DNA from 3 places in the Pseudoalteromonas sp. AS84 genome. Region 2 is predicted to be linked to each of the others. Evidence: predicted binding sites of a transcription regulator. Region 2 holds the regulator's gene; each other region holds the start of a gene.

Region 1 (10,955 bases), on a different contig from region 2:
AGGCGCATTTTCTAAAAATGACGAGGGTTTATACCGCGTAAACATGGAAAAAATGAGCATTGCAATGGCCAAGCTTTCTCGTCTAATTTTAACCTTACAAGGTGATGGCGACTACGAAAAAGTAGATCAACTAATCGCAACGCATGGCGATATTAAAGAAGAACTAGCTAAAGACTTAGAAAAACTAAGTAAAGCAAATATCCCTGTAGATGTAACGTTTAAACAAGGTAAAGAAGTACTAGGGCTTAAATAAGTTTAGTCAAACTTAGCTAAACCCTAAATAAGCGTTGCAGCTTAAAACTGCAGCGCTTTTTTTATCTCTGTAATTTGCTCATCAGTATAAGGGACTGCAGGAAATTTACCCCAAATTGGCGCAGGCCAAGCTGCATCAGTAGTAAAGCGTGCAATATGGTGAATATGTAATTGCGGCACCATATTACCCAAAGCAGCTATGTTTAACTTATCAGGGCTAAACACATCCATTAATAATTTACTTAGCTTGGCTGACTCTTTTAAATACACAATTTGATCACCCTCAGATAAATCAATTACCTCTCTTAAGTCAGCCTGTCTTGGTACTAATACAAACCACGGATACTGACTATCGTTTAATAAAAGTACTTTACACAGCGGCCAATCTGCAAGTTCTATACAGTCGCGCTTAAGCTCTGGCGCAAGTTCAAATTTAGGGTTCGTCATTGTTATATCCTACTTTGTCTTTAATAATCGCCACTTTATAGCATTTAGTTGCAGTTGCACACGCTTGGCTTTACCATCAAAGCAATATTTATAATAAGCTAAGGCAACCTTGTGCTAAAAAAAATAAAATACCTCTCACTAGCCCTACCATTAATGGTTGGCGCTATTAGTGTTCAAGCAAAACCTTTATCGTTGGAACGTATTTTTGACGATCCAAGCCTGTCAGGTAAATCACCTGTACAACTTAAATTTTCGCCTGATGGCAGCCGTGTAACTTACCTGCAAGGTAAAAGCGATGACTACAACCGCTACGATTTATGGGAATATAATTTAAAAGATAACACCAATCGTGTGCTAGTTGATTCGGCAAAATTATTTTCAGGCCCAGAAAACCTATCAGATGAAGAAAAAGCCCGCCGCGAACGCCAACGTATTTTTGGTAAAGGCATACTTGAGTACAAATGGTCGAAAGACGGTAAAGCACTTTTATTCCCACTTAACGGCGACCTTTACTATTACGATTTAGCCTCAGGTAAAAGTAAAAAGCTAACCGATACTGAAACATTTGAAACCGATGCACGCTTTTCACCTAAAGGTAATTATGTATCATTTATTCGTGAACAAAATCTTTATGCTTTAGAGCTTGATTCAGGAAAAGAAATTCAGCTTAGTAAAGATGGCGGCGGCGTAATTAAAAATGGTATGGCTGAGTTTGTTGCTCAAGAAGAGATGAGCCGCATGACGGGTTACTGGTGGTCAGGGGATGAAACTAAAATTGCCTATACCCGCGTTGACGAAACCCCAGTAAAAGAAGCTATCCGTAACGAAATTTATGCTGATGAAGTTAAGTTATTTAACCAACGCTACCCGTTTACAGGTACCGACAATGTTAAAATTCAACTCGGTGTGGTTAAACTAAACGACCAAAAAGTAGATTGGATTGATTTAGGTAAAGATGAAGACATTTATATAGCACGCGCTAAGTGGCTAAAAGACGGCAATACATTGTCGTACCAATGGCAAAATCGCTCGCAACATAAATTAGAGCTTCGTTTTTATAACAGTGAAACTAAAGCACAAAAAGTAGCACTAACCGAAAACAGCGAAACGTGGATTAACCTACATTTTGATCTTGAGTTTTTAAAAGACAAAAAGCATTTTTTGTGGGCATCTGAGCGCGACGGTTTTAAACATTTATATCTGTATCGCACAAACGGTCAACTTGTTCGTCAAATTACTTCTGGCGATTGGGCTGTTGATAGCTTAAAAGGCATTGATGAGAAAAAAGGCATTATTTACTTTGCTGGTCGTAAAGACACTCCTCTTGAAAGCCATTTATACAGCGCGCCTTTATTTAAAAAAGGCGATGCCAAACGTATCACCGAAAAAGGTCAGTACCATAATGTTGTGCTAGCAAAAGACAGCAAAACCTTTATCGATAATAGTTCATCTGATAATAAACCAAACTCAGCTGCGCTTCGCAAAGTAAACGGCGAATTTATTACATGGCTTGAAGAAAATAAGCTTGATAGTAACCATCCGCTTACTCCTTATTTAAGCGACTTAACAAAACCAGAATACGGCACAATTAAAGCCGAAGATGGCCAAGTTATGCATTACCGTTTATTTAAGCCTAGCAACATTACTGATGGTAAAAAGCATCCTGTTATTGTTAACGTATACGGCGGCCCGCATGCTCAGCGAGTAACGAATAGCTGGCGCAGTAAAAACTTGTACTTTCAGTACATGGCGCAACAAGGTTACGTAATTTTTCAACTTGATAACCGTGGTTCGTACAACCGTGGTAAAAAGTTTGAAGATGCAATTTATAAACACTTAGGTGTAGTAGAAGTTGCCGATCAAATTAAAGGCGTAGAGTTTTTACGTACACTTGATTACGTAGATCCACAGCGTATTGGTGTTTATGGCCACAGCTACGGTGGCTACATGGCACTTATGACTATGTTTAAAGCGGGCGATTACTTTCAAGCGGGCGTATCGGGTGCTCCAGTAACCGATTGGGCTCTATACGATACCCATTACACTGAGCGCTATTTAGGTCATCCTGATACCAATGCTAAAGGATATGAGGACAGCGCAGTATTCCCCTACGCAGATGGCTTAAAAGGTCCATTAATGATTTATCATGGAATGGCTGATGACAACGTGTTGTTTACGCATTCAACTAAATTATTTAAGCAACTACAAGATAACGAAAAACAGTTTGAAATGATGACCTACCCAGGCTCTAAGCACAGCCTACGTGGTAAACAGGTGCAAACACACTTACATCAAACAATTACAAACTTTTTTAATCGTCATTTTGATGTTAAATAATTAAACTATTTTAAAAATAGATAAAGGCTGATTGATAAATCAGCCTTTTTTTTGCATTATTACTCGTCGGACCTAGATTAAACTCTCTTTTTAGCTACGCTTATCCTATGCGCTAAAGCGCACACTTTTTGAGGATAAATGTATGCCTAGTCTACGTAGTTTCAGTATATTCCAACGTTTCTCGCTACTTATAGCAATTGTGGTGTTTGGGCTTATAGCGCTTAGTATAGCCAGCTTAACTCACCAATATAGCTCTCTTAAAAACGAGCAGTATCTAAAAACACAAAACGTAGTAGAAACTGCTTACAGTATAATCGAGCACTTTTATGACCTTGAGCAAAGTAATTCACTTACTCAACAACAAGCTCAATCGCAAGCACTTAATGCAATAAGAGCAATGCGCTACGACAAAACCAATTACTTTTGGATTAACAACTATCAGCCCACAATGGTTATGCATCCTATAAAACCTGCGCTTGAGGGAAAAGATTTAACTAATAATAAAGACCCCGATGGCAAAGCATTATTTGTTGATATGGTGAATATAGTTAAACGTTCTGGCGAGGGGTTTATTCCTTATAAATGGCCAAAACCTGGTAAAGCAAAACCAGTTGAAAAAATCGCATTTGTTAAAGGTTTCAGTCAATGGCAATGGATTATTGGTTCAGGTGTTTATCTAGACTCAATTGACGCAGCATTTAGCGAGCAGCGTAATCTTATAGTTATCAGTGCTACAATTATGATTATTGCTGTTATTTTACTTAGTTACTTTATAGGCAAGAGCATTTTAATACCTACTCGTTTAGCGGCCGATATGATGAAAGATATTTCACAAGGCGAAGGTGATTTGACCCGCAAATTGAGTGAATCTGGAAATGATGAAATATCTGAACTATCACGTTCGTTTAATTTATTTGCTTTAAAAATGCGAGAGTCACTTGCCCATGTATCTCAAAGCGCAAACGACGTAAGCGAGCATGCGCATACAGTTGATGAATCAAGTAGAACAAGCCACTCATTTATTGAGCTCCAAAACGACAGCTCAACCCAAGTTGCAGCTGCCATGGAGCAAATGACTCACCAAATACATGATGTAAGCCGTAACGCCGAAGCCGCAGAGCAAGCAGCTAAAGACGCAGCACAAAATGCATCAACAGGTAAAAACGTAGTTGCTCAAACAATTACAGCCATAGAAACACTCTCAAGCAACATAGAAACGGTCAGCCGTGTAACAGAAGATTTAGCCAACGAAAGCCACAATATAGGCTCTGTACTTGATGTAATAAGAAGTATATCTGAGCAAACAAACTTACTGGCATTAAACGCTGCCATTGAAGCTGCTCGCGCAGGAGAGCATGGTCGAGGATTTGCTGTTGTTGCAGACGAAGTAAGAACATTGGCTAGTCGTACAGGGCAAAGTACTGACGAAATTCAAACCATGATCACTAAACTACAAGAAGGTGCAAAAGCAGCAGTAGAAGCAGTTAAATCAAGCCAAGCACTTTCGGTTTCTACCGTAGAACAGGCGTCATCAGCCAATACTTCGCTTAATGAAATAGAACGACTTGTTTCAATTATTACCGAAATGAACAGTCAAATAGCACGTGCTACAGAGCAACAAACTCAAGCTGCTGATGAAGTTAATTTACGTATTAATGAGCTATCTCAATCAACTGAGCAGTCACTCAATAATACTAAACAGCTTACCAATGCTAGTGATAACCTTAAACAAAGTAGCCAAGAGCTTTCGAGCGTAGTTAATCGCTTTAAATTAGATTGATAGCGATACCGTTATCATGAAACGCAAAAGCCCTGAATTAACAGAGCTTTTTATTACATATGCGTTTTTAGCTTATACCATTTCGCTTAATTAAGTGATCTATTTTTAGGATGGAAAAACGTGTTGATAGCTAGGCAAAAAATTTGCTATTTAGTTGTTCTAAATGAGAATTTTTTAACACAGATAGCGACACGTTTAGCCCCGAAAAATGATTAATTATTATTGCGGATTGGTATTACATACAGTAACGTGCAAACAAGCTCGTTACTGATGCAGCCGTTGGCTTGCCATGCTGCCAATCACCGCCTTCAACACCGCTACCAGCAATATCCATATGAACATAAGGTAGTGGCTGTGCAGAGTCATTACCGTGCTTATCAAGCCCACCAACAATAGCCATGAACGCCATAGGGAACTGATGTCCACGAGCAGTAACGGCAGATGCTGCGTTATTGCTAGATAAAACATCGTCAGCTAGCGTGCGTGGTTTAATAAAGTCGTAATCTTCGCGACGTGAACGCGATACTTCTGCGCCATCAGCCCACAAATCTCCAAAATCAGCTATTTGACGTGAAACACCTGCGCTACGAGCAGGGCCATTTTCAACATACGCACCGTAAGGACCCATCGCACGTGCCGCGTGACCCGTTAATGTAGCTACAGTAAATAACGTTGGATTGACCTCAGTTTTAGCTAAATCTTTCATTTCGCTAAGTAGGTCGCCCATTGCTAAGCGCCCTTCTGCATCGGTATTACCAATGCGTACACGGATACCTTCGCGGCTAGTAATAATTTCATCTGGCACAAAACAATCCGAACCAATAGAATTACGAACAACAGCTAAGTACGATACTACTTTAACGCCTTTAGGCTGATAATCCGCAACAGCTTTCATAAAGCCCGCAACAGAAGCTGCGCCACCTTTATCACGACTCATGCCTGCCATATGGCCGCCTACTTTTAAATCTGCACCGCCTGTATCGTATACAAGACCCTTACCTACAAACATAAGTGTGCGAGTAATTTCGCCCTCTGGTACATATTCAAGCTTAACAACACGTGGGTGATGGCGCTCAACTGCATACGATGCACGCGCAACAGTGCTTAGTATTGGGTAGTTTTTATCAATAGCTGCAATATCATCAATTACGTCAACCGCAATGTTTGAGCCTTTAAATAAGTCAACGCAGTAATCAGCAAAACGTGGTGGAGCCATACGCTCAGGTTCAGTGCCACATAAATCACGCGCGGCATATTGGCCAGCTGCAATTGCATTAACAGCTTTGATTGTTTGCTCGCTTGCGCCAACTAAACCAATTTGAGTAATAGGTTCAATACTTTCACCGTGATATTCACGCGCTTCTAATGGCTGCCATAAGGCTTGGCAAGCGCCTAAATAAGAAACTTCTAAAGCGTGCTGATAACGACTGTCGCCATTTAAATTTGGTAAAAATAATGCAGGATTAACACTACCCGACGCTTTTGCTTCGTTAATTGCTAATTTAGCAGCATCAAAATAACGGCGAACATCATCGTAATCTCTATTTAACGGACCAGTAGGCGCAAGTACAACGCGCTTGTTTTCAATTACTAATAAAGTAACTTGCTTACCGATGCGAGAATCAACGTTTGCTTGGGCTAAAATAGCATCACGTAATGAGTTATTTGGTAATAAAGAAAAGTCATCACTAATAATAATAAGCGCATCATGTGATGTGCATTCAAGGCTCGCACTAACCGCTTGAGGGTATGCCATAAATAAAGTCCTGTTAGAAAACATAGGCCTCTATTATCGTCGATTTAAATATTGAAGACCAGCAAGGTGCGATGAGCTAATTACACAACTTGTCAATAAATGGCAACTTGGAGTTACAGGCTTTACAGCTTAATCAAGAATACTCAGTTGAAAGTTTTGCTCTGGCTCACTTTTAATACCAACGCCTATACCAAGTAATCGTACAGGCTGCTGTAAACCTCTTTGATAAGCCTTGGTAAGTAGTTGAACAAGTATTTCAGTGTTTAGTTCGTGGTATGCCTGGTCGGCTGAGGTTACTACAAAATTTGCAAACTTCACCTTAACACTCAGTTTATTAATACGGTTTTGTAATTGTTGCTTATTAAGCCTTAAAACTAATTCGTCTAACAATTTTGGCAGCTCATCTAAGCACTCTTGCAAACTTGTTTTATTGTATTCGTAGGTATGTTCAACACTCAGCGATTTTCTAATGCGATCTGTCGATACTTTACCAATATACTCACCTGCACATTTTTGATAAAGCGATACACCAAAATTGCCTACATGTTGCTGCATCCAATTTACGCCCTTTTCACGTACATCTTTGCCGGTATATAAGCCTTTTAAATTGAGTTTTTCGAGCGTTACTTTACCCACCCCCGGAATTTTCCCCAGAGGTAATTGCGCTAAAAAGTCATCGACCTCATGAGGCAAAACGACAAACTGACCATTCGGTTTTTTTTCGTCGCTGGCTATTTTGGCAATAAACTTAATAGGCGCAATTCCTGCTGATGCAGTTAATCCTGTGGTACTGTAAATATCGGCTCTTATTTGCTGTGCAATAAGTGTGGCACTGCCTTTACAAGCTGTGCTGTCTGTTACATCTAGGTAGGCTTCGTCAAGGGAGAGAGGCTCTATTAAGTCTGTATAGCGGCTAAATACTTCGCGTATTTGATTTGAAGCTTCTTTGTATACAGCCATGCGCCCAGGGACAATAACTAAATCGGGGCATAATTGTTTAGCACGATAGTTCGACATAGCCGATCGTACGCCATATTCTCTCGCTATATAGTTAGCGGTTGAGAGCACGCCTCGTCGGCTATTGCCTCCAATAGCAAGCGGTACACATGCAAGTTTAGGATTATCTCGCATTTCTACTGCTGCGTAAAAGCAATCCATGTCTATGTGAATAAACTTCTTCATCACCACAACACAACTGTTTATTTATACAGCCATTATTATAGAATCAAATGTGATAAGCAAGCCTAGGGCCTGTTTATCTTTCGAGGTTAAATTTGCAGCAGTATGTTTGGTATTTAGGCAAGGCAGAGCCTATGTAGTGTGGTTATTCCCCATAAATAGGCGATAACGTAGCACAAATGCCAAACATACGCTGCCCGAAGGGTTCTGCCTAGGGGCAATTTACTCTTTGTTGCTCGGTTTTTACTTATTCTTACAGGGATGTAAGTCAGTAGAATAACGCAGGAGCAGTTATCGAGCCCACTAGGTCACAAACCTCGCGCCGCGATTAAATAGCCCCTAGATTGAACAAATTTTAATCCTGAAAGGTCAACAGGCCCTAGTTAGCGATTAAAAAAAGTGCTTATTATCTTCTGGCTCTTTATGGCCACGTAACCAAAACATAACTTCGAAGAAAAACCCCGCTAACATTAAAATAATAGCGCCAGATTCATTACCCATTGCGTAGCAGGTAAATGAGGCTATAAAAACCAAACAAGCTAAAGACCAATTAATTATATTGTGCATACATACCTCTGTGTGTTTTTGTGTTTGTGTTTGTCTGTGTAATTTAACTGTAGACCTAAAATTAAACAGGTACAATCATCTTATAAAAAAACATGCTATTAATTACCTTGAGCTCACAACTCCATATTGATAATCTAAATACTTTATAATTAAGGGCCAATAAATAATGCAAACGTTTAAAGATCAGCACCCTATCCATACCGACATCACCGTAGCGTGGGCTGATATGGATGCACTACAACACGTAAATAATGTGGTGTATTTACGTTACTTTGAAATAGCCCGAATCGACTTCTTAAATAAAATAAATCTCTTCGATACAATAAGCTCTAATGGCGTAGGTCCGGTAATAAGCGAAAACAACATTCGTTATAAACGCCCAGTTACTTTTCCAGATACGCTTACAGTCGGCGTTACTATTTCTGATATAAAAACAGATCGATTTGTTATGAATTACACCGTATTTAGTCACGCGCAAAACGCTATAACAACAACAGGCACTTCAAAAGTGGTTATGTTTGATTTTGAAACAGGCCAAAAAGCACCAATTGCAGAGCCTCTTTTATCAGCGTTAGTTAGCTACTCTCAATACGATCAATAAGGAATTCTCATGCAATACAGCGCACTTGGCAGCAGTGGTATTAACGTTTCAAGAGTATGTTTAGGCAGTATGACTTGGGGTAAACAAAATACTCAAAGCGATGCTGATGAACAAATAGCCTACGCGCTAGAGCAAGGCGTAAACTTTATTGATACAGCCGAAATGTATGCTGTGCCTCCTTCTCCAGAGACCTATGGCAAAACCGAGGAAATTATTGGTGACTGGTTATCGCGTAATCAGCAAAAGCGTGGCGATGTAGTACTTGCTACAAAAATTGCTGGCAATGGATTATCTTGGGTACGTGATGGCGGTAATATTACTCGCCAAACAGTAATAGAAGCCGTGGACGACTCACTTAAGCGTCTTCAAACCGACTACATTGATTTATATCAGCTGCATTGGCCAAATCGCTCTACTCCACACTTTGGCAGACAATGGCCTGGCACACTTAAATTTACCGACGTAAATACACAAGAACACCAAGCTAGTATGCTTGATATTCTACAAGGCCTTAATGAATGTGTTAAAGCAGGTAAAATTAAGCACTGTGGTTTATCTGACGATACGCCATGGGGTATAAGCCAGTTTTTAAGCTTGGCCAAAGAGCATAACTTACCGCGCATGGTATCTATTCAAAATGAGTTTAGCCTAGCGCACGCTAAAGACTGGCCGTATTTAATAGAGCAATGTGTACACGAAGATATTGCCTACTTACCGTGGTCACCTTTAGCCGCCGGTTTATTAACGGGTAAATACCTAAATGGTGCTCGCCCAGAAGGCTCTCGTTGGACCTTCATGCAGCGCAACGGTATTTTTAGAGATACACCAAACGCAGAGCAAGCAACTAAGCAGTATGTTGAACTGGCTCATGCAAACAATATTACTCCAGCACAACTAGCACTCGCATGGTGTAACCAAGTAGATGGCGTCACATCTTCAATTATTGGTGCAACAACCATAGCCCAATTAAAAGAAGATATTGATGCATTTAACATTACATTAAGTGACGAAATCCTTAGCGAAATTAATACTATATTTAAAAACTATCCAATGCCTTATTAAGCGTGTACCAGTTAAAAAGCAGCCTTGCATAAAGGCTGCTTTTAACTAAAATATTTGACCCTACAACAACCAACACTATACTTTAATTAAGTTTTATTAATTCAACGAATAATTATCAATGCTGAAAAACGGATACTATGCATTTTGCTTATTAATTGTATTTAACGCACATGCCGTTGAGCAAAAAGTACAGCCTCTAGAAGAGATTATTTGGCTGCAAAGTTACACGCCCCCTTTTCATATAGCTAAGAGCGAAAGTGCACCACAAGGTGGAATTTGCGACAATCTAACTGAGCAACTAATCAGAACCATAACTGATGTAAAACATACTCGCTTAATAGTCCCTCAGCAGCGTATAAATAAATATTTAAATGAAGGAAAAAACGTATGTTTCCCATGTGTTATTTATAAAAAATATAATAACCAACTACTTAACTACTCAAATCCAACAACGGTATATCCTCCATTTTCAATTATCACGACAAAAGAGCTAAAGCCACAATTAGAGAAAAAGCACGGTTCACCTATTCATCTTATTAATTTATTAACTGATCCTCAATACGTATATGGACAAGCCGCTGCACGTAAATTTACAACTGAAATTAATACTATTATCGAAAATACAAAACGAGATAAAGAGTCATCGTTAAGTTGGAGCAGTGAAAACGAAAGTCAGGCTGTTATAGCGCGTTTGAGTCACGGATTTTTAGACTATTCAATTGATTACCCGTTTATGGCCGATTACTTTAATAAGCAAGGCGAATTTACGAATATAGAGAGTGTACCAATAGAAGAAAATGATGTTCAATTTATAAGAGGAGCAATAGGCTGTGCGGCTAACGCCCCCAATAATTTTGCAGAGCAAGCGCTTAAAAAAATTAACCGCGCGCTAAAAAACAACGTACTACAATCACCTGAGTACCAACAAAGTCAGCATACTTGGCTTAAAACTACCTTTACCGACTTTGATAAAC
Region 2 (10,955 bases):
CGAGAGGTTTATCAACCTCAAGTAAGTAGTTAGGATTTTTATCTGCAAGATTAGCGATTTCATCTTGCGGGGTAGATAAAATAGAGTAGAACTCTACATCTTCGCCCATATATTCATAATGCCATTTCCATTGTGAACCTGTAATTTTAATAGTGAGATCAGCTTTGCTGGCATCTTCCATTGCAATTAGGGTTTTAGTAGCTGGTACTGCCATAGCAATTAAAATAACAAACGGAATTGCAGTCCAAAGTATTTCTACTTTAGTGCTTTCGTGAAATTGGGCAGGTACAGCCCCTTTAGATTTACGGTGATGAATAAGTGCCCAGAACATAATTGCGAACACTATCACCCCAATCACACAACATATTATAAATATGGTCATGTGCAGCTGATATACATTATTGCTTATATCGGTTACGCCTTTGCGCATATTGTATTGGCTGTTAGCCAAAACTGGGTGCGAAAAAACACATAATATAAGCCACAAGGTAGAGGTCAGTTTACCCATGTGGTGGCTCCTTTGATGCTATTGCGAATGCAAAGCGAAGAGGCATACGGCTTAAACGCCAATTCGTTATTTTTATTTTTTTAGCCAATCTCATTTAATATTGATTGGTTTTGCTGCGCCAACAACGTGTTTGTGTATATTGTGTGTTCTCAAAACTAAAAAGCTGTGAGTTATTATTAGCTCAGCACATTAATAATTAGCTAAAAAATGAACAACAAGCAAGTTTTAGTATAAAAAACAATCAGGTTGTAATTGGGTAATTAACAAAAAATCAGCAACTAGCTAGGCAACAGGAAGTTCAAAAGATGAGAAAAACAAAGGGGTTTAACGCATTCGGAGGGGAAATTATAAGTGCAAAAAAGTTTACAGGTTGAATAGTCAGTGGGCTGTTTGCACCCTATTTTAGTACAAATTTTAAAACAAAAATGCGTACTAATTAGTACGCATTTATAAAACTGCTTGTTTAAAAGCTATTTTTAAAGTCACATCCAATCAGCGTTTCTTATAACGCCAACGGCTAAGCCTTCAATATTAAAAGACTCATTCTCAAGATCTACTTCAATAGATTCAAAATCGTCGTTTTCAGCATGAAGTAATACTTTACGACCTGCTTTCTCAAGACGTTTTACAGTTACGTCTTCGTCTAAGCGTGCAACAACAACTTGTCCGTTTTCAGCGGTTTGAGTACGATGTACTGCAAGTAAATCACCATCCATAATACCAATATCTTTCATGCTCATACCGTTAACGCGTAGTAAAAAATCTGCAGCCGGTTTAAACATTAATGGATCGATTTTGCAGTGACTTTCAACGTGCTCTTGCGCCAAAATAGGTGAACCAGCAGCAACACGCCCTATAAGCGGTAAACCTAATTGTTCTGGCTCTTCTTCTTCAATTAACTGAATACCACGGCTTGCACCTGGCTTCATTTTAATTGCGCCTTTTTTAGCAAGTGCTTTTAAATGCTCTTCAGCAGCATTGGCACTTTTAAAACCTAATGTTTGCGCTATTTCAGCACGTGTAGGAGGCATACCAGTGTCTTTAATAAAAACTTTAATTAGTTCGAGTATTTGAGCTTGGCGGTTCGTTAATGGTCGCATACAACTGGTTTTCCATACAGTACATTTAACTGTGAGTATATACAGTTAAATAAAAATCGCAAATTTAAATTAAGCCTTAAAATAGCCAAAGTAATTTCACTTGTGTACATTTTAGGGATATAACTAAAACTAAGTTTATAAATGATAAAAAAAGCAAAGGAGTCATTATGAGTATTTGGTATCAACCTATTACTTTAGAGTTTTGCAAACAGCTTGATGAAGGTATAAATGGTCAAGGTACGCTGATGAAAACTATGGGGATAGAAATCACAGAGATTGGCGATGATTACTTGGTTGCCACAATGCCGGCAATTCCTGAGCATCATAACCCAATGGGGATGGTTCACGGCGGTGCTAACGTTGCACTTGCCGAAACAGTTGCCAGCTATGCAGCTAACTTTGTTGTCGATTTTACAAAATTTTACTGCGTGGGACAGGAAATTAGCGCAAGTCATTTAAAAGCGTCTCGCAACGGCACTTTAACAGCCACGGCAAGAGCATTTCATATCGGTAAGCGTAGTTCAGTATGGGAAATAAAAATTACAAATAGCCGCAATGAGCTTTGCTGCGTATCTAAAATGACCGCAGCAGTCGTAGAGCGAAGATAGTTACTTTTCGATTGGGTAAATTGTAATTTCCATACCCGCACCAATCGCAGATATACGTAGTAATGTATCTGCATCTAAGGCTTGATTAAAGCACTTAGGGGAAGTGCCTGATTCAAAACCAATATCAAACGTTCTACGTGAACAGCTTAACCATTGCTTTAGCGCGTTACGCGAACACGATTCAATAAGCTCACATATATGGTTTATTGCTTTGTCAGGCGTGTTTACTACACCTGTTGCTTCAATACGCGCTAATTGACGGTATTCGTCTTTGTCATAATGTAAAATCGTAGCGACTTTTTTCAAGTCCGCCACTAGCAAACTAATATCTTGCTTTGATTCAAGCTCAAGATCTACATTTAAAAATTGAATTTCCGACATCGTTTCGTATTTATCCTCTAATAATTTCATTGCAAACTTTAACGCAGTTTTACCGTTATACCAAATCAACTATGCTCTATTAACCACTTTATATGGATATTTCGCAGCTTTTAAGTATTTATTAGCATTTAAAGCTAGCTGGATATCAAACATTCAGCTCAATTGTACAAATAAATCATGTTAGCAATTTAAGTGTAATCTTTTTTATTTTTAAATGATTACAGTAAGCTATAGTTTAAACTGCGACAAAATGTCGCAGTAACTTATCTCATTAATGTAATAAACTAGCCTCTAAAAATAATAAGACTAAAACATGAATAAAAAAATATTTAAACATGCTCGCAAGTTACATAAATGGTTAGGTTATTTATTAGCATTACAAATTTTAGCTTGGCTATTAGGTGGTTTAGTAATGAGCGCTATCCCTCTTGATAAAGTTCATGGGGAGCATCTTGCAACACGCACTCTTAATAACCCATTTACGCAGGCTGATTATGTGGCCTCCCTTGACGATATTGCATCTCAGGTGGCTAATCCAACACAAATAATTTTTGAGAACTTCTTAACCACACCTATAATTACAGTTATAAATAAAGATGAACAACAAAGCTTTAACGCTATAACAGGCCGGCCTTTTGAGCCGCCAACTAAAATACAAATTACCGCAAATGCTAAAGCACACTTACTTATTGATGCTCAAGTGACAAGCGCTGTATTGCTAAAGCAAGGTATGCGAGAAGTTGGATATAAAACCAATGTTTGGCAAGTACAATTTGACGACACATTTAACACCACACTGTACTTGTCAGAAAATAACGGCAAAGTTGTTACCATTCGCAGCACACTCTGGCGAATTTTCGACTTTTTTTGGATGTTACATATTATGGATTACGATGAGCGAGAGGATTTTAATAATCCGCTGCTTATTAGTTTTGCAGCAACCAGCGTACTTTTTTGTTTAAGTGGAATATTACTACTTATACAAAATATACGACTAAAACGATTTATCCGAATTAAAAGTAAGAATAAATCAAAGTAGTCATATTGGTTTTTGAGAACTAGCTCACTCTCACCATAGAGTAAGTAAGCCCTAGGAAGTACCCAAGGGCAGATTTTATTCCAAGTGTTTAAATCGACTCAAATGTCGCTTTAACATTTCGTTTTCGAAAATCAACTCATCACGCTCATCCAGTAATTGTAAAACTAAGGCTATTGCCGACCAATCTAACGAAAAGTCATGTTGAATACGGGCCGCTTTTTTAACTAAAGTCACTGCAGATACCGTAAATTGCCACTGCGTAACATGATCCCCCTCAATTGGAACCGCAATATTATGCTCAACTAGCTCATATAAAATTGCTTCGCTAATATCACTGCTCAAACATAGCTCTTTGCTAGTAAGTAAATCGTCTTTTTGTGTCACGATAATTTGCATTATGGTTTGCTCCAGTTATTACGGGGATCAAAGTGAGCTTTTTCGGCTAATTCTTCCCACAGTTTTTTACTGGCATCATCAATAGATGTTGGATTAACAATTTTAAGCACAGCAAATAAATCACCTTTGGCTTTTTTACTCATTAATCCCTTACCTTTAATACGCAAGCGTTGACCAGACTGACTATTAGATGGAATAGTTAATTGGATTTTGCCTGCCAACGTAGGTAAATTTATTTTTGTACCAAGAGCCGCTTCCCATGGAGCAAGAGGGACGACTATATTTAGGTTATGGCCTTCAACATCAAATAATGGATGAGGCACTAAACTAATTTGTAAATACAAATCACCATTTTGCCCATTCGCTGACCCTAATCCGCCTTGCCCTTTTAGTCGAATTCGCTCACCATTTACTGAACCTGCAGGAATTTTCACTTTAAGTGATTTTTTAATTTCAGAGACACGCCCACTGCTATCTCGCTGCGGTAACATAAACTCAACAGGCTTAACGGTATCAACTAAAGTCTCTTCAAGAAAAATTGGGAATTCTATTTCCACATCTTGTCCTTTTTGCGCGCGAGCGGCGTTACTTCTGCTCTGCCCGGAACGATCGAACCCACCAGCTCCGCCAAACATTGAATTAATAAAATCAGAAAATTCCTCATCAGTTTGCGGATCACTTTGCTGATAATTACCTTGTGAAGAACCAGCGCTACCGCGATAATTTGTTTGCTGTTGACGAGCACGATTTTGCTGGTGACGACGTAACTCGTCGTATTTTACACGTTCTTCTTTGTTATGAATGACTTCGTAAGCTTCTGCTATTTCTTTAAACTTATCTTCTGCTTGAGGCTCTTTGCTTACATCTGGGTGATATTTTCTGGCTAACTTTTTATAAGCTATTTTAACCGCTTTATCGTCTGCATCAGGCGATATTCCAAGCACTGCATAATAATCAACAAATTTCATTTGCAATCCAAATCCCCATATTGAGTAAGCTTTAAGCATACTCCTTAACGGGTAATCTTGTGTGGTTAAAATACGATAAATAGTAAGAAATAAATGAATAGTGAAAATAACTTTAAGTAAAAAATTAATCAGACACCTTTTAGTAATATAAGTACAGGCCTTAAGTTAACTTTATCTTTTATCTTCAAGGCTTTAAACTGCCTGTTCCTGTAGTTCACATTTGTGATGGATATGACTCGATTTATTCTGGCCTTACTGGCTTGTTGTGTGTGCGTTTCGGTATCTGCCGAACAATTTACCCGTTTTTCAACGGCTAAAAGACATTTAATTAAAACCCTACCAGACAACGCTAAAAGTATTTACTGCGGTTGTGATATTAAAAAAGAAGGCAAAAAACTCATTCCTGATCCTTCTAACTGTGGTTACATTCCTCGAAATACACTTACCCGCTCAGGTAAAGTAAATGTGCGAGCACTACGCATTGAGTGGGAACACATTGTTCCGGCGTGGGAATTTGGTCACCAGCTACAGTGTTGGCAAGATGGCGGACGTAAAAACTGCCGTAAAGTAAGTGCTAAATTTAGAAAAATGGAAGCTGATATAAATAACTTAGCGCCAGCTATTGGCGAAATTAATGCCGATCGCTCTAATTATCGTTTTGGCATGCTTAGCGAAAACGCCACACAGTATGGTCGCTGCGAAGTAAAAGTAAACTTTAAGCAACGTGTAGTTGAACCGCCTGTTTATGCACGTAAACGTATAGCCGACACCTACACTTACATGCAAAAAACATACGGTTTAAAAATCTCAGATAAACAGCAAAAGTTATTTAATGCATGGCAAAAGCAAGCATTCGCAGATACAAGTAGTGCGAGCAAGCTCTAAGCTTTAACACTCATTTACATAAATCAAAGCTATAAATGTTGAATAAATGAGCGAGTGTTGTAATATTTTAAACAACTTATTTACAGAAAGTCCTTAACTATGTTTAAAAATAATAAAACCTCGCTAGCCATTTTTGCAGCACTTTCGGGCTTTGCTTTAACGGGTTGTGGCGGCGGTAGCGGCATCGACTCTGCTCCTGTAATTACTACGCCTATCGTCACAACACCTGTTAGTAGCAGTCCAACATGGACAGCGGGGGTATTTGAGCCCTCTAATGATTTAAAAAACTTTTGCGAAACCCCTCGTACGGGTAACGATCCCTTTAATAACAACGAGCCTTACCCAGATCAAGCAGGTTCTGCCCTTTACGAAAAACTCTGGCTTCGCTCTTGGAGCGACGAAACCTATCTTTGGTATGATGAGATTGCCGATAACGATCCTGAAAGCTTTGGCACAGTAGCCGATTATTTTGCCCAATTAAAAACAGAGCAGCTTACCGACTCAGGGGCAAAAAAAGATAACTTTCATTTTTCAGAACCTACTGAAGATTACTTTCAAGAAGCGCAATCGGGCGTTACTTCTGGTTACGGTATAAATTGGGCGTTTATTGGCGATACAGCCGACCGTATTTTACGCGTCGCTTATCTTGAAGATGATTCACCTGCAAGCCAAATAGGCTTTCAACGTGGTGATACTGTACTTTCAGTTGACGGTGTTAGCATTAATACCAATACAGAGTCGGGTGTAGATACGCTTAACGAAGGCTTATTTAGCCCAACTAACGGCGATTCACATACTATTGTTGTACGCAGTAACGATGGCGCCGAAAAAACATTTAATGTAACCGCTGGTAATATTGAGCAAACACCAGTTCAAAATGTTAAAACGATTACAACCGCAAATGGTTCAAACGTGGGTTACATGCAATTTAATAGCCATATAAGCATTGCTCAAGAAGGCCTTATTGCTGCGGTAAATAAGTTTAAAACCGATGGTATTGACGAGCTTGTAATCGACTTTAGATATAACGGCGGCGGGTTATTAGCGCTATCAGCGCAATTAGCTTACATGATTGCTGGGAATGCTAACGTGAACAACCGCTTTTATTATCAAACTCAACAAAACAATAAACAGCCCGTAGATTCGCCTTTTCCATTTATTGATGAAGAAATAGATTACTCTACTTTTTTTAGCACAGGTGAAAACCTACCTGATTTAAACTTATCGAAGGTTTATGTATTAAGCACATCAGGCACCTGTTCGGCATCAGAAGCTTTTATTAATGGTTTAAAGGGTATAGACGCAGAAGTTATTTTAATTGGTGATACAACCTGCGGTAAGCCCTATGGCTTTACCCCAACCCATAACTGCGCAACAACCTATTACACTATTCAGTTTAGTGGGGTAAATAGCAAAGGATTTGGCGAATACTCTGCGGGTTTTACACCAACCCCTACGCCACAATTTGATGCTGATGTTCAAGGTTGTGAAATTGAAGACGACTTTGATCATCAGTTAGGCGACAGTGACGAGGCTGTTTTAGCCACCGCATTATTTCATGTTGAAAATGGCAGTTGCCCAGTTAGAACGGCTGCTGCAAAAGCAGAGCCAGCTAGTTTTTCAGGCTCTCGTGAATCCCTCATTCCTTTAAATATGCCTGAGCAATTTACCCAGCGTAATATGGACTTAACTTGGCCAACACTGAGTGAGGAAAGATAGTGGCTAAATTATTACTCCCATTAGCCATCTTGCTCACTTTAGGTGGATGCCAAAGTGTAAATAGTGAGCCCGCTAAACCCGCTATATTAACGAGTGTTAACCCTAGCGTTGTTGCAACACTACAACAGGCAATTCAACACGCTAAGGGAGGCGCATTAGTAACGCTTGCCGATTCGGTATTTACTAAGCGCAGTGAGTTGCTAATTGATCATGCAATGAGTAAAGGGCCTGATGGCAGAGTAATTATGGGGGCGCATAATATAAAATCTGAGAAGTTTATTTTGCAACTACGTAATAACCAATGCGAACTTTACTATCCTAAAAAAGAGCTTACTACAGTACTTAAAGGTGTTACTTGTAAAGAGTTATGAGGCACTTTATTAATGTTTATAAATTAATAAAAAAGGCGCGCAGCATATCGCTGCACGCCTTTTTCTATTTTAAAGCGTTATTACAAGTCTTGATGCGGACCAAACATTTCATAATGAATCTGCTCGTTTTTAACACCTAGCTCAAGTAACTGGTTTTTTATAAATACCATAAAACCGGCAGGGCCACATAAGTAAAAGTCGCCATTACTCAATGGTAGCTGTGCTTGTACTGCATTTAGGTTCATTAACCCAGTAAAGTCAGCGCCCTCTGTCGTTTGGTTAAACCACGTCATTGTTTGTAAGCGGTTATAAACTGCATTTAACTCATTTAAATATTTTGAAAACGAATGCTGCTGAGTATTTTCGCAGGCATGTAAATACATAACCTCTTGATTAGAATTATCACTTAATAGCGTTTCAAGCATAGCCAGCATTGGCGTTTGCCCAACACCTGCTGAAATTAGTACCGCTGGGTTTGTATTATTACGTAAAAAGAAATCCCCTGCCGGCGGGTATAGCTCAACAATAGTGCCTTGCTCTAATGAGTGTAAATGATTAGACACCATGCCAGGCTTTGGCTGTAGCTCTTTTTTAACACTAATACGGTAGTTTTTAGCGTTACTTTTTTGTGAAATAGAATACTGGCGTATTTCTTCATATTCAGCGCCCTCGGGCTTAACTTTAATACCTAAATACTGCCCTGGTTTATGTGTAATAACAGCTTCGCCATCAACTGGCGTAAGTGTAAAGCTTGTTACTAATTCTGATTCAACTTGCTTGTTGGTTATTTCAAACTGGCGAGTGCCCGCCCAACCACCGTGTTTATTTTTACTGTGCTCATACAAAGCAGCTTCTTCGGTAATACAAATATCGGCAAGTACGCCGTAAGCTTCGCGCCATGCGTACTCAACATCGGGAGTAAATTGCTCAGGAATAAGCTCTTTTAGCGTACCAATTAAATGCGCACCTACAATAGGGTAATGTTCAGGTAAAATATTTAAGCTTGTATGCTTATGATTAATACGTGTTAGCGCTTCTTTTAATACGACTAAATTATCAATATTTTGTGCATACGCAGCCAATGCATTAAAAAGTGCAAATTGCTGACGACCTGTATCTTGATTCGCCATATTAAAAATATTTTTAAGCTCAGGATTATGGCTAAATAAACGCTTATAAAAATGATCGGTAACAACCGTACCCGCCTGCGCTAGTAACGGAACAGTGCTTTTTACAATCTCAATGGTTTTATCAGATAACATATGTGTTTCCTATGGATGAACTAATCACGACGCCCATCAACACGACGCCGCGTTAATATAGGTGTGCAGTGAATTAAAAATAATAAAAAAGCCACTAACCACAGCACAGCACTTATTTGCCAAGCAAGGTGAGGCCCAATAATAAAAGGGAGTAATGAACGAGTAATAGCGGCCACAAGCAAAAACGCAAAAGCAACAGCCATGTAATGAGGAATAGTGAGTGTCCGCCCTGTATGACCATGTGATACACGCGTCATCATTGCTAAAATCATCATACCTATTGTGCCAATAGTGATTAAGTGCAGCGCATCTTTAAATTGTATTGCACTGCTATAAAAGCTGAATGCAACCATCATTAACCCTACGCCTAACGTAAGGTAGGAGAAATGCAAAGACCATAACAACGGCACTCTCAATACCTTGCTGTCCCACCAAAAACCAGCCCTGACCAGGTGAAGCGCAGCAACAGTTGCAACAACTAACGCAGGGTTAATCGTGTTCAAAAACAACTTGTTGATAAAAAATAAAGTGATAGCCACAATAGATAAATACATCACTGCTTTATCTATTTTAGGCGTGCGAACTTGCTCGGTTAAACCCAGACCTTTAGCGGTAAAAAATGGTAAAACGCGACCCGCAACAATGCCAACTAGTAAAGTAATGACGAGTACTGCGGTATCAACCACACCAAGTGCAAGCTGCATGTTTTGCTGTAAAGTGAGTATTAAATACAATACATTGAGCCCACAAAGCACAGCTAAAATAGCTAAAAACGGGTAGTTACTTTTGCTATTGGCTTTTAATAACATATTAGCCAATACAGCTATGGCGCCTAGCCACCAAATAACTTGTAATGTAAGTGCAGCATATAAATTAAAATGAGCAATATCGGGCAATATCACAAAAAAGGCTAAGCGCGCTGCAAGCCATATAAACGTAAGCCACATAAGAGCTTTGCCACTTATGCTCGCAACGCCTGTCCATGTTTGTGCTGCGGTAAGTAAAAAGCCAACAGCTACAACTCCTGCAAAGCCAAACAGCATTTCGTGCGCGTGCCATAATGTCGCAGGTATCGATAAGTGCCAACTTGCATGGCCTGTTAAAATAAGTAGCCAATACCCCACCGACAAAAATGCCAATAAGCCACCGCCTAAAAAGAAAGGTCTAAAAGCGAGCATCCATAACGGCCATTGAGATACTTGATGAATAGCAACGCGTGCTGGCATTGGCTCAGTTAAGTTTATAGGGAGCATTATCGTACCTCCTGCCCTAAACCATGTTGTGCAACACAGCGCAGTACGTAACTTACTTTTAAAATAGCAGCAATAACAATAGTGCCAATATGAGCTGATACTTGCACCGCAATAGAAAAGTACTCTGCAAACGGGTAGCTAATTAAAATACTGGCCGTAATACACACTAAACTCACAGCCAATGCCGTATTGGCAGCAAATAATACTGTTTCGTATAGTGAACTGAACTGTGTTTGATTGTTTAAATTATTCAGCATTAGTGTGTTCATAGTGACCTCTGTAACTAACTACGTTACTTAGCTATTACACATACTGTGCCAAAAAATTTATTCAATTAAATTCAATAGGTTAAATTAAACCACTTTACACTATGAGTCTTTATGACCTACTATAAATTAACTCAAAAAACACGAATAGGTCATTTTGACATGAACCAGCAATTCAACCTTACACAAGTTGCTCTAG
Region 3 (10,955 bases), on a different contig from region 2:
TTTTAGCTGTCTGAGCCACTTAGCTTGATACATGATAATAGGTTAAATTTGTTCTCATACCAAGGAAATCAGCAGCTAACAGTTAAATGGTTGTTTGGCATACACGCAAACGCTGTATATAATAACAGTGTATTTTATTAACGATTGGTGGTTATTATGGCGCGGGTTACTTGTCCAAATTGCGAAGCTAAAGCAACAATTACATCACGCGAAAAACAAAGCGCCCATGTTGTTAATTTATATTGCTCGTGTACTAATACTCGCGAATGCGGGGCTACGTTCCGTATTACCCAATCGTTTGATCACTTTTTAAACCCACCATGTAAAACCACTGCGCAACTTGCCGCAGCGCTTATTAAAAACTTACCTCGAGAACAACAATTAGAATTGATTGGGCTTTAGGCCTAGCTTTATTTTAGCCATAAAAAAACCCACAGTATGTATGGGTTCAAAAGAAAACGTTAAAAATACCTTTCGGCACTCTTAAATTTAGTTTGTTTTTTAAGGTTTGCAAGTTTTTAAATAAAGCAACGATTACTTTACTTGAAAGGCAAAAAGCACACATGATTAATTTGCATTACTCGTATATCAATACTGGAGTGTTCTTTGCCATGTTTCATATTACACACCCACTTGCTCACTTCTTAAACCTGTCATGTAAAACCACTACGCAATAGCCTGCTTTATCAACAAAACCAACTAAAAGAGGGGTAATTATAATTTACGGCTTGTAGCTTCATGAAAACTAAGAGTTTTCAACCTCTCTTTTCTCTTTCCCGAATTGAAAAGCAATTTTAAACCGATGACCTATATCAGTTTCTTTAAATAATTGTTCCCCTAAATTATCAGTGTCACCAACTCTACCTAAAAAGATATCATCTCTAAAAGGAGCAAACAGTGGAGTATTTATTAAAGCAATAACTTTATTCCGTTGTAGCTCTTGTTCGTTACAGTACGAATCAAGATTTGTCATGACATAGTTTTTTAAATCATCTAAAAAGGATATCTTAATAATATCAGTACATCGCCTAAATTCGCTTTCTGTTATTTTTTCATAAGTGTAAGCAATAAATAAATTTGCTATAAACTCTGACTTATCTATATCGGTTATTGACTCAATACAAAATAAAATTTTATCCGTAATGTTATTTAAGTCATCTTGATTTGAGTATTTTATCTTGTTTGACATTTTTTCACGTTCTTTGCCTTTAACATCACTTAAAGATTCAAAAAAGCGCATTACTTTGGATGCAAACATACGGTCTCTAATTGAATCATTTAAATTCCATACTTTAAGCAACGTGCCCACATAAGGTATATCTTTAGCTATTCCATTTAGTAGCAAGCTCTTAACTGCGACTTCAGTTAAATCGGCTGCTATTTCAAACCCTTTTTTCATATCAGTTCCTTATTTTGATAACTTATAAATGTACCCGCTAATTAATCTATTAGCGGGTACATTTACGCCTTTAAATCTATGTTCATAAATCACGATAACTAATAGACGTTACTTCTATGCTTAATACTAATCTAGCTAAATAAAGAACACCAATAGTGTCAGCGTATCAAAATATTTCCTGTTGTTTTAATTCTAGTCTATTCGTTACTGCAAATACGTCGGCGTTAGGTTCTTGCTGGTAGCCGATGCAAATTTCGGTGGCAAATACGCTGTTATTACTTTTTCGGCACTGGCCGTATTGGGTTTTAGGCGCGGGCTTATCGAATTTAGTAATAAACGGGCTATGCTGATCCTCTGCATACCCTTTTGGGCAAAACGCCTGGCAACTAATACATGCCTTAGGCATGAGTACTTTTGAAATGCGAATAGTCATTTTTTCTCCTACGCCATTAAATCCAATGCCCACCAATCGTTATCGCTGATTGCTGATGCGCTGCCTTGTTTTATTAAAGTAACTAGGTCCCAGTCGCCAATAGTAACTAGACCGTTTTGTATATGGGTGTTATTTGGTGTATTGCGCCCGTCAAGCTGGGCGTATTTATAAGCAAGCTCTACATACTCGCGGGCTTGTTGCCAATGGGCTTCAGTTATGTGCCAGCTACCTGCTTTTTGGGAATATGTTTTAGCCAATGACTCAATAGCTAAGCGCTGATCATGCTTTATTTGCTCATCAATATTTAAAACTTGAAGTTGGCCGTCTCGTATTTGGTAAATTTGGCCGTTTCGGCTGATCCTTTTTCCGCTATTTAGATCCTTTATTACTTCATCAACGTCATTTTTTGAAGTGCCCATCATATCGAGTAACAATTCAGCTCTAGACCCTGCGGCTATAGGCGTACAGTTATTACCACTAGTCCAAGATAGGTCGGCTGCGCCGACGTTGGTGTTATCCTTAGCATTGAGTTTTTCGGCTGTGCCTTTGAGTTGCCTTGTCCATTCTACTAGGCGAGTTTTAAGGCTCGTTTCGGTGGTAACGTTATAAACATTGTTAATCATACGATGAAGCTTTGATTCAATACTTACATTGGTAACAATGCCTTTTATGCGGCGTACTACTTCGGCGTAGTCGTTGCCCATTTGTGTGTCTTCGTACATTGATTTGAAGTTAGCCGCACGGCCTATACACATACCGCCTTGGAGTTTTACGTAGTCTTTCCAGCTGGCAGTATCTGCAGCGTGGCGAATAGGCTCTATGGTCTCGTCGCTTATTGCTTTGCCTTTTGGCATGCGGCGTAATTCACAATACACGGTAACGCTTGGTGAACCCTGAAATTGAAACTGACGAATGTTCCATGTACTTGCCCAGGCTAAAACAGGGTTAGCTTGCTCTTGCAGGTTTTCGCCTGTTTCTGCATCTTCATGGTCGCTTAATTGGTAGCCATCAATATTTTTACTGATGTATTTAGCAATGTAGCTGGCTGCACTGCCCTTGCTTTTATCCATTTTTATAGCGTCAAAGCGTGGGCTAAAAGTACGATAAAACTTACTGGGCGCTTTGGCTTTTTTGCCTTGGCTTTTTTTAAGGCCCCACTCGCGGCGCTTTTGTTTATAGGTTTTAAACAGCTCACTTCTTTTAGTGCCTGCGCGGTAGCTTACGCATTTTTCGACGGTTTTAATGTGCGTGCCGTGGGTGTTTATATCTACCCATTCGTTTACTACTTTTGCGCGGGTTTGCACAGGACCGTAATAATCGTAAAGCTCTGTTTTATCCTCTTGAATAAAGTACCAACGCAAAATAGCATTCACTTCTTGCAGCTTATTTTTAGGCATAAACAGCATCATGTGCCAATGCGGGCAACCGTCGGCATGTGGCTCAACTACGCGCACACCAAAGTATTTAAGGCCACGTCGGTTTAACTTAGAACGGGCACGCGCCCATGTTTGGGTTAGGTAATTTTGTGCATCTTTTGGAGTTTCGCCGTGCCATTTACTTGAGTTTGCATGAAAACGTGACGGGCACGTAATGGTGTAAAACACACCTACATAGCCCATTTCATCGGCTAACTCTTCGGTTTCGCGTATGCGTAGCATTAACTCGTTACGACGGTTGGTTGGGTTTGCCATGCCGCTTTTTACTGCTTCTATTAAACTTATTACGTCGCCGTCACTGCTTTGCAGTTCCATCATTTCTAAGAACTGGCGGCCACTGGCTTGGGCAAAGTTAAATTCGCGCTGTGCCTGTTTTGACGAGTAAGGGCTAATGCCACGGCGTTTAAACTTTTTGCTTTTTTTATCGTGGTATAAATCTTTGCCTACTTGGCCTGTGGCAATTTCTAGTAACTCTAAAAACTGGCGGCGAATAGTTTTTAATTGGCGAGCCCACCACCTATCACACTGCATTTTTAGCAGTGCAATTTCGTAACACTCGGTTGGCAAGTTGTCGTCGCGCATGGCGTAAAATGGTACATTAGCGCCTACAGCTTTGGCATGAGTTGCTATTGCATCGTAGGTTAACGATATTATTTTTTCGTACGGTAGGTGTTGGTTTTCTTCGCTTACATCAAGCGTTATTTGCACGCATTCCATAGCGAGTGTGCCTGCGTGTTTTTTGGTTTTTTCAATACTGCTTAAAATATGCCATGGCAATGGCATATTTTGAGTAATACTAAACAGTACGCCAAAGCGTGGCTTTAAACGTGCAATGGTACGGCGTAACCATGTATTAGCACGGTATTGGCTACCCGCTTTTTTTTGGTTGTAGCGGTCTATGTATTTACGGGCCATACGACTTTGTAAAGGCACTGGCACATTTTGCAGGCCACGCGCTAAAAAGTTGCGATCGTCAATATCGCTAATAGATGAAATTAAACCCTTAGCTATACCAGATAGTCTAAGGGCTTGTAGGTCGAGTGGCTTAGGGTTAGCCATTTATTCGGCAAACTCTATTTCAACTAAATCTTCACCTATTTGAACGGCATCAATTGCGGCGCACATTTGGTCGTAAATTGGCGTGTATTCAATGTAGTCATCAGCAATAAGTTTGACCACTGGCATAAAGTCAGTTAGGCAGTTTTCGCACTCCATTAGCATGGCAACGGTAGAGCGCTTGCCTAAATTTTTAATAGTAAAGTTGGCTTGGTCTACCGCATGCTCAACAATGTTTTTAACTAATAGCTGATTTTTAGATAGATCTTGGTCTTTGATTGTGTTCATTTTAGTAGTCCTTTGGGTGTTGTTTTTGGGTGTTAAATTACGAAAAGTTCAGAGGCCAGTTCATGGCCTTTGCAAAATACAAAGTGGGCGTATTCGGTTGAATCTGTTTTACTTGGTTTTTGTGGGTCAAAGCCTGGGCGTTTACTATGAACATAAACGGCGGCTAATGGTAGTTTTTGCCACATAGGTTTTCGCTTTTGACTACCTAACCAATTAAGGCGTTGCAGCATGATCACTAAACCGCCCTCTTTAACCATTTCAAGCGCATGTTCTGTAAATTCTTGCGCTACGTTAAACGGTGGGTTTGTTATGAGCACGTCGTATTTCGGCAATAAAGCGCTGGGCACGTTTAAAAAATTAACGCCTTTTAAATTAGCGCGTGAGTCTTCGCGAATATCCCAGCTTTCTACAGTAAAGCCTTGTTTTTCTAGTACGGTTGGGTAGCTCATTTCGTACTTGTCGCAGCCGCCTGCGCTTGGGTCTAACATTAACGGGTATGCTTGTTCGTCAAAATTAAAGCGGCAGTTTTCGCTAAACGCTGCTAAAAAATCTTCTATTAACCAATGCGGTGTTACGTAGTAATCATCTGCATTGCGCTGGGTTCCGCGATTAGTTGAGCTCATGATCAATCCTTAGTGTGAACTAACAGTTAGGTGGGAGTAGCTGGTTTTTGCAGACTCAGCAGGCGCATTTTGCAAAAACTTAGCCGGTGCCATGGCGTTGGCATCAACAAATGCTTTAACCAGTTCTTGTAACTGCAAAATAGCTTTGTGAATTTTAAGGCGTGTATCAGCGTTAAAATTGGCAAAGCCTTTTTCAAGGTCATGACGTTTTAGGCCTGCAGCAAAACACACTATTGTGCGCTCTTGCTCGCTTAACACTTTGGTGTATACGTACTCTGGTGTGTGACGTTCGCTACCCATTAGCACTTTTATTTCAGCAAGGCCTTTTGGTATGTAGCGCCCTTCTACTGCTTTTAGTGGTGCAGGTTGTGCGTTATCGCTTTGTTTAATAAGTGCGTTAGCCATATTTATACTCTTTGTGGTTGTTGCTGTGGTTTAGATAAAGCTTGTGTTTTTAACCAGTACACGGCTTTTTGTATGGTTTGGTTTTCGTTGCCGTGGCAGTAAATAGGTAATGGCAACTCACCAACAAAGGCTTGTAAGCACGGTTCAAATTCAACTGATTTACAATTAACGGCGTCTTTAGTGCTTATTTGGCACTTAAGTAAATACTCAGCTTTGGCGGCTAAGTTAGGTAATGCGTTATACGTGTTTTGGTCAAATATTTGGTATGTGCTCATTGCTTTGCTCCTAGTTATTAACGCTTTGTTGGTGCTGCGTTCTAAATTTAATTAGCTCGTTTAAGCGATAATGATTAGTTTTGCCAAACTGAATTGATTTAGGAAAATCAGACAACTTCGACAAAATCCAAAACTTTTTACGCGCACATCCCAATACCTCGCATGCCTCAACGGTGCTAACTAGGCGGTCTTTTTGCTCTTCAAGCTCAGTGCGTAGTTGGTTGTTTTCTTGCAGTAGTGCAAACAACACGGCTTTAGCGTCTGGGTGAATATCTAATAAAATGATTTGTTGTTCAGTGCTCATGCTGCATCTTCCTTTTTGCTTTTTTGATGATCGGCTAGTAAATCGTTTACCGATATTTCACCGTTAGTTAGTTCTGAAATACGCGGAATGTATTTCGCTGGGGCTTGGCAGTGTCTATTTACCCAGTTCCAAACTGCGGTTTGTTGAGTACCCAAAAGACGAGCTAACCTTGTTTGCCCACCAATCAGGCTTACTGCTTTTTCTATGGCTGACATAAACACCTCTTCAAAAATGACTTTAGGTGATAATAAGATCACTTTATTTCATTGTCAAACTCAATTATCACTTTATTTGATTATCAAGCATGATTTTAAGTGATTTGTAATTATCACAAAAGGTTGTGATAATCTTTCCTATATTACTTAAAGTCATTAATTTATTTAAAGGTATTAATATGGATATTGCAGAAAGAGTTAAGGAATGCCGTAAGAAGTTGGGGTTGACCCAATATCAACTTGCTGAACTAGTTGGCACCGTTCAAACCTCTATACAAAAGTTGGAACGTGGTGGTACTAAGAATCCTCGCAATATTGAGTCATTAGCGCGAGCACTCCAATGTACACCAGAATATTTGCGCTTCGGTATTGGTGAAAACAGTAGTAGTAATGTTGCACCAGGGCCATCAATCAAAGCCACCGCCCCACTTATTAGCTGGGTGCAAGCCGGTGCTTGGTCAGAAATAAGTGAGATTAAAGCGTATGACGCAGAACGTTTTATGTGCCCGGTTAATTGCAGCGACCTAACTTTTGTTTTAAAAGTGCAAGGTATTAGCATGGAGCCAAAGTTTGATGAAGGTGATTTGATTTTTGTAGACCCTGAAGCCGAATGCATCCACGGTTCGTACGTAGTAGCCCGCCTAGACGACGACAACCAAGCCACATTTAAACAGCTCATAATCGAAAATGGCCACAAGTTCCTAAAAGCCGCCAACCCCAACTGGCCAGAACAACTAATACCGATTAATGGTAATTGCACGTTGGTTGGAAAAGTTATATTTACAGGTAAGTCACTTTAAAAAGTTAAGGGAGTTATATGAATATTGAAGACATGGAATTAAATGAGTTTCTATCAAGAAACAAGATCTCTGAAGAAAAATTCACTGAATGCGCACTTGACTGGGAGCTAATACAATCAATTGGTGCTGATCATCAATCTAAAATCGATGACCTTGAAGATTTAGCTGAATCATACGCAAAAACAATCCAACGTTTTGCTAAAGTTCATTCTGTGCGCTGGAGAGTTAAAGACCCCGAACATTTGATGGAAAAAATTGTACGGAAAACCACCAAAGGCTCAGGCTCTTATAATAAAAAATATATAAACATATCTGTAGATAACTACTCTACCAAAATTACGGACTTAATTGGTATACGCGCCTTACACTTATTTAAACAAGATTGCGTTGAAATAATCAACTCACTTGAAGAAAGGTGGAAAAAATCTGAAAAAATAACTGCATATATCCGTGAAGGCGATAGTAAAGAAGATTACAAAGACCGAACTGCTTGGGTAGTCAAAGAACATAAAGCTGGTTATCGCTCAATACATTTCGTTTTTTCTACATCACCTCATAAATCAAAAGTATTTACTGAAGTTCAAGTTCGAACAATCTTCGAAGAAGGTTGGAGCGAAATTGACCATAAAATTAGATATCCAAACTTTTCTGATAACAAGGATATAATAACTTTTCTTAATATATTTAATCGTTTGGCTGGTAGTGCTGACGAAATGGGATCATTTGTAAAAGCTTTGAGTACTATGATTCAAGATAGAGATGCTGAAGTTAAGAAACTAGAAAATGAAAATACCAAGCATAAAGACAAAATCACAATGCTACTAGATGAACTCAAAGAAAAGACAAAATCACCGGAGGTCTCTAAATTAGTGAATAACTTAGAGACAGAACTTGTAGCTTCTAATATCTATGGCTACATAAATAATAGTGCTAACTTAAGCTCGATTGTTAAATCAGGTAAAGATATGGCTAATGCCTTTCAATCAATAAATAACTATAAATCCGTAATCGAGCAAATAACAGAAATGTCTAACTTGAAGCGTAACTTATAAATCTATTGTATTTTTATCAATAAAATATCTATTCTTTTACCAAATAAAGATACAAAAGGCCCGCTAAATGCGGGCTTTTTAAGCTACATCGTAAATGTTTAATGCGTCATAAATTTTTTGTAGTAACTTCTTATCTACTTGTTCATTGTTTATAATCTCTATCAACCTATGCTCAGGAACTTTCAGCATCATTAAAAAATCCCATTGCAAATCGACTTCCTCTTTTGTAATTGGAGCGTCTATATATTTACCATCGAATATTTTGCGAATCGCCTTTCTCGCTCTTAAACTATTAGACATTGTTTTACCTTTAACATTAAAAGGCATATTTTGGCACTTATCTTTATTGCAGTTAAGTATAGCTACTGTTTTTATATACAGTTAAGGCTATAATCAACTTAGTTGAAGCTTTGAGAAAATATATGCTTATTCAAAATGTATTAGTGGGCCCTGAAGTAAAAAAGTTAGAAAAAACAATCGATGCTAATTTTTTAAGTGATTCAACATTTGTTGGCCGTGCTAGCGGAAGAAGTATGGAAGATGTGGGGATATTTGATGGCGATGTACTCATTATAGATAGAGCAAAAATAGTTAAAAATTACGATATAATCGTAGCCTGCTTAAATGGTCAATTTGTTTGTAAAGTTGCTGACTTAAAAAACAATCTATTGCTTTCAGCTAGCTCTGACCACAGTCCTGTTAAACTAACTAAGTTTGACCAGTACAATATAGAAGGTGTTGTAACTCAATCAATTAGAATGCATAGGGCTAACTTAACCTTAGGATAGGCAGCACTTACATAAGCTTTAAAAAAGGCTTATCTTTTACAATCACTTTTGTTCTATCTAATTTATTAAGCTCATTCGTATTTATGTTTAATAAATTAGCCTCAACTTCAAATACGGCTTTTTGATTTTGCTTATCAACACTCAACACTTTAACTTTAGCGAATGTCTCTGCCTGACTTGAACGAACAAGCGCTTCACCTACAACATCACCAAATATAGAAAAATTAGGGTTATTTTTTGATTTAGATACAAGCTCAACACCCTGCTTTATATCTTTCTTTTTTATAGCAAATGCATGAAAGTCGTTTTCATTTTTACCAAACGAAATTACTACTGATTCATCAAAGCCTGATATGTAGCCTACCTTTAACACATCAACATGAATCATTTCTTGCTGCTTTGTATAAATTGTTGAAACAACAGATATCACAAGAACTATTAAAAAAAAAATTACCTTCATAATCCCTCTTCAAGAATAAATAAAATCATAAAGTAATTCTATTATAGCTATACTTATCATAAAGGTGGTATTTCTAAACTTATAATTTCATTGGTTTATTACTTACATGAAAGCCTACTGGTAAGATCAAAAAAGAGGTATATTTAACTTATTATTATAAATTTATAATGTATTGGATAATTAATGACACTAGAAATTCAGCCGGGCTCAGTTTTAAATAATAAAGAATTGTGTGAGCTATTTGCTTGTTCTCCACAAGGGGGGATGAGGCGTTCTCATCAATCTAATACGTTAGTTATTGTCTCAAACCATATTAAATCTATATATGATGATCGTTGGGAAGGTGATATTTGCTATTACACTGGAATGGGTACCACTGGTGATCAAAGTTTAAATTTCGCTCAAAACAAAACACTTTCGGAATCTAATGATACCAGTATCACGGTTCACCTTTTTGAAGTTTTTGTTGATAAAGAATATGTTTATATCGGTATTGTTCAATTAGCTTCAACGCCTTACTTTGAGAAACAACCAGATCAAAATGGTCTATCTAGAAAGGTTTGTGTATTCCCGCTCAAGCTTAAAGGTAATGAATCGCCCCCAATTAATAAAATTTATTTAAGTAAAGTTTTTGAAGCAAAGACTAAAAAAGCAAAAAGGCTGAGTGACGAAGAGATTGAACGTAGAGCAAAAAATGTTAGAAAGAATGTAGGTAGTAGAAATGTGATTATCCAGCAACACGAACGCAACCCTTGGGTTGCTGAGCATACAAAAAGATTGGCGAAAGGGTTTTGTCAGCTCTGCAATCAACCGGCTCCTTTTAAAAACAAATCGGATGAACCGTATCTAGAAACGCATCATATTATTTGGCTTGCTAAAGGTGGTAAAGACACCATCGCGAATACTGTAGCTCTTTGCCCAAACTGCCATAGAAAAATGCATATCCAAAATGAGAAAAAAGATGTACAAAAATTACAGAAACTATGCAAAAAAGATAGTCATATTAAAGAGTAAATTATGAAAGTATATTTGGATCACAATCTGATCATTTATTTAAGACAAAGCTCAAATAAACAATTAGATAATAAACAATTAGAAAATAAACAATTAGAAAATAAAGTTAAAGAGATGAAAGAAAATGGCTTCAGATTTATATTTAGTCCAGCCCACTTAGAAGAAATCGCAGTATCAGCGATGAGAAATAAAACAAAAAAAAATATCATAGACGCTGATATTAAATTCCTTACAAATCTCTGCGGGACTAACTCTTTAAGGCCAAGATCAAGAAACGATAAGGATATAGAATTTGGTAAGGAGTATCCTATAGATTGCTACAAAAGGGTAATTGAACATTATAGCTCAAATGATTACGCTGAAACAGTTGATAAAGGGATAATCGAAAGGGCAAATGATAACCCGCA

The links. The regulator LexA, encoded in region 2, represses DNA repair genes until DNA is damaged. The targets are predictions, from matches to a motif close to TACTGTATNNNNATACAGTA.
Region 1: the regulator LexA is predicted to act here: its motif matches at 7,766-7,785, upstream of dinB (DNA polymerase IV).
Region 3: the regulator LexA is predicted to act here: its motif matches at 8,650-8,669, upstream of WNY79_RS02935 (S24 family peptidase).

What each region holds. Positions count from the first base shown of each region.
Region 1 is NZ_JBBMQY010000007.1:171,606-182,560, forward strand. It holds gene WNY79_RS09785 (Zn-dependent hydrolase) at 1-253, shown strand, start outside; gene WNY79_RS09790 (HIT domain-containing protein) at 295-699, opposite strand; gene WNY79_RS09795 (S9 family peptidase) at 811-3,036, shown strand; gene WNY79_RS09800 (methyl-accepting chemotaxis protein) at 3,179-4,816, shown strand; gene WNY79_RS09805 (leucyl aminopeptidase family protein) at 5,052-6,572, opposite strand; gene dinB (DNA polymerase IV) at 6,702-7,754, opposite strand; gene WNY79_RS09815 (hypothetical protein) at 8,142-8,318, opposite strand; gene WNY79_RS09820 (thioesterase family protein) at 8,485-8,919, shown strand; gene WNY79_RS09825 (aldo/keto reductase) at 8,929-9,981, shown strand; gene WNY79_RS09830 (ABC transporter substrate-binding protein) at 10,100-10,955, shown strand, end outside.
Region 2 is NZ_JBBMQY010000018.1:5,123-16,077, reverse strand. It holds gene coxB (cytochrome c oxidase subunit II) at 1-508, opposite strand, end outside; gene lexA (transcriptional repressor LexA) at 991-1,608, opposite strand; gene WNY79_RS16030 (PaaI family thioesterase) at 1,776-2,216, shown strand; gene WNY79_RS16025 (hypothetical protein) at 2,217-2,597, opposite strand; gene WNY79_RS16020 (hypothetical protein) at 2,911-3,636, shown strand; gene WNY79_RS16015 (chaperone modulator CbpM) at 3,712-4,032, opposite strand; gene WNY79_RS16010 (DnaJ C-terminal domain-containing protein) at 4,032-5,000, opposite strand; gene WNY79_RS16005 (endonuclease) at 5,232-5,885, shown strand; gene WNY79_RS16000 (S41 family peptidase) at 5,985-7,604, shown strand; gene WNY79_RS15995 (hypothetical protein) at 7,604-7,975, shown strand; gene hmpA (NO-inducible flavohemoprotein) at 8,056-9,237, opposite strand; gene WNY79_RS15985 (NnrS family protein) at 9,258-10,490, opposite strand; gene WNY79_RS15980 (hypothetical protein) at 10,490-10,759, opposite strand; gene norR (nitric oxide reductase transcriptional regulator NorR) at 10,919-10,955, shown strand, end outside.
Region 3 is NZ_JBBMQY010000002.1:124,654-135,608, reverse strand. It holds gene WNY79_RS03000 (ogr/Delta-like zinc finger family protein) at 157-402, shown strand; gene WNY79_RS02995 (hypothetical protein) at 746-1,399, opposite strand; gene WNY79_RS02990 (hypothetical protein) at 1,566-1,832, opposite strand; gene WNY79_RS02985 (replication endonuclease) at 1,841-4,327, opposite strand; gene WNY79_RS02980 (hypothetical protein) at 4,328-4,612, opposite strand; gene WNY79_RS02975 (SAM-dependent methyltransferase) at 4,645-5,235, opposite strand; gene WNY79_RS02970 (hypothetical protein) at 5,245-5,640, opposite strand; gene WNY79_RS02965 (hypothetical protein) at 5,643-5,915, opposite strand; gene WNY79_RS02960 (hypothetical protein) at 5,926-6,219, opposite strand; gene WNY79_RS02955 (YdaS family helix-turn-helix protein) at 6,216-6,434, opposite strand; gene WNY79_RS02950 (S24 family peptidase) at 6,614-7,234, shown strand; gene WNY79_RS02945 (addiction module component) at 7,252-8,286, shown strand; gene WNY79_RS02940 (hypothetical protein) at 8,365-8,586, opposite strand; gene WNY79_RS02935 (S24 family peptidase) at 8,709-9,074, shown strand; gene WNY79_RS02930 (hypothetical protein) at 9,082-9,534, opposite strand; gene WNY79_RS02925 (HNH endonuclease signature motif containing protein) at 9,718-10,548, shown strand; gene WNY79_RS02920 (hypothetical protein) at 10,552-10,955, shown strand, end outside.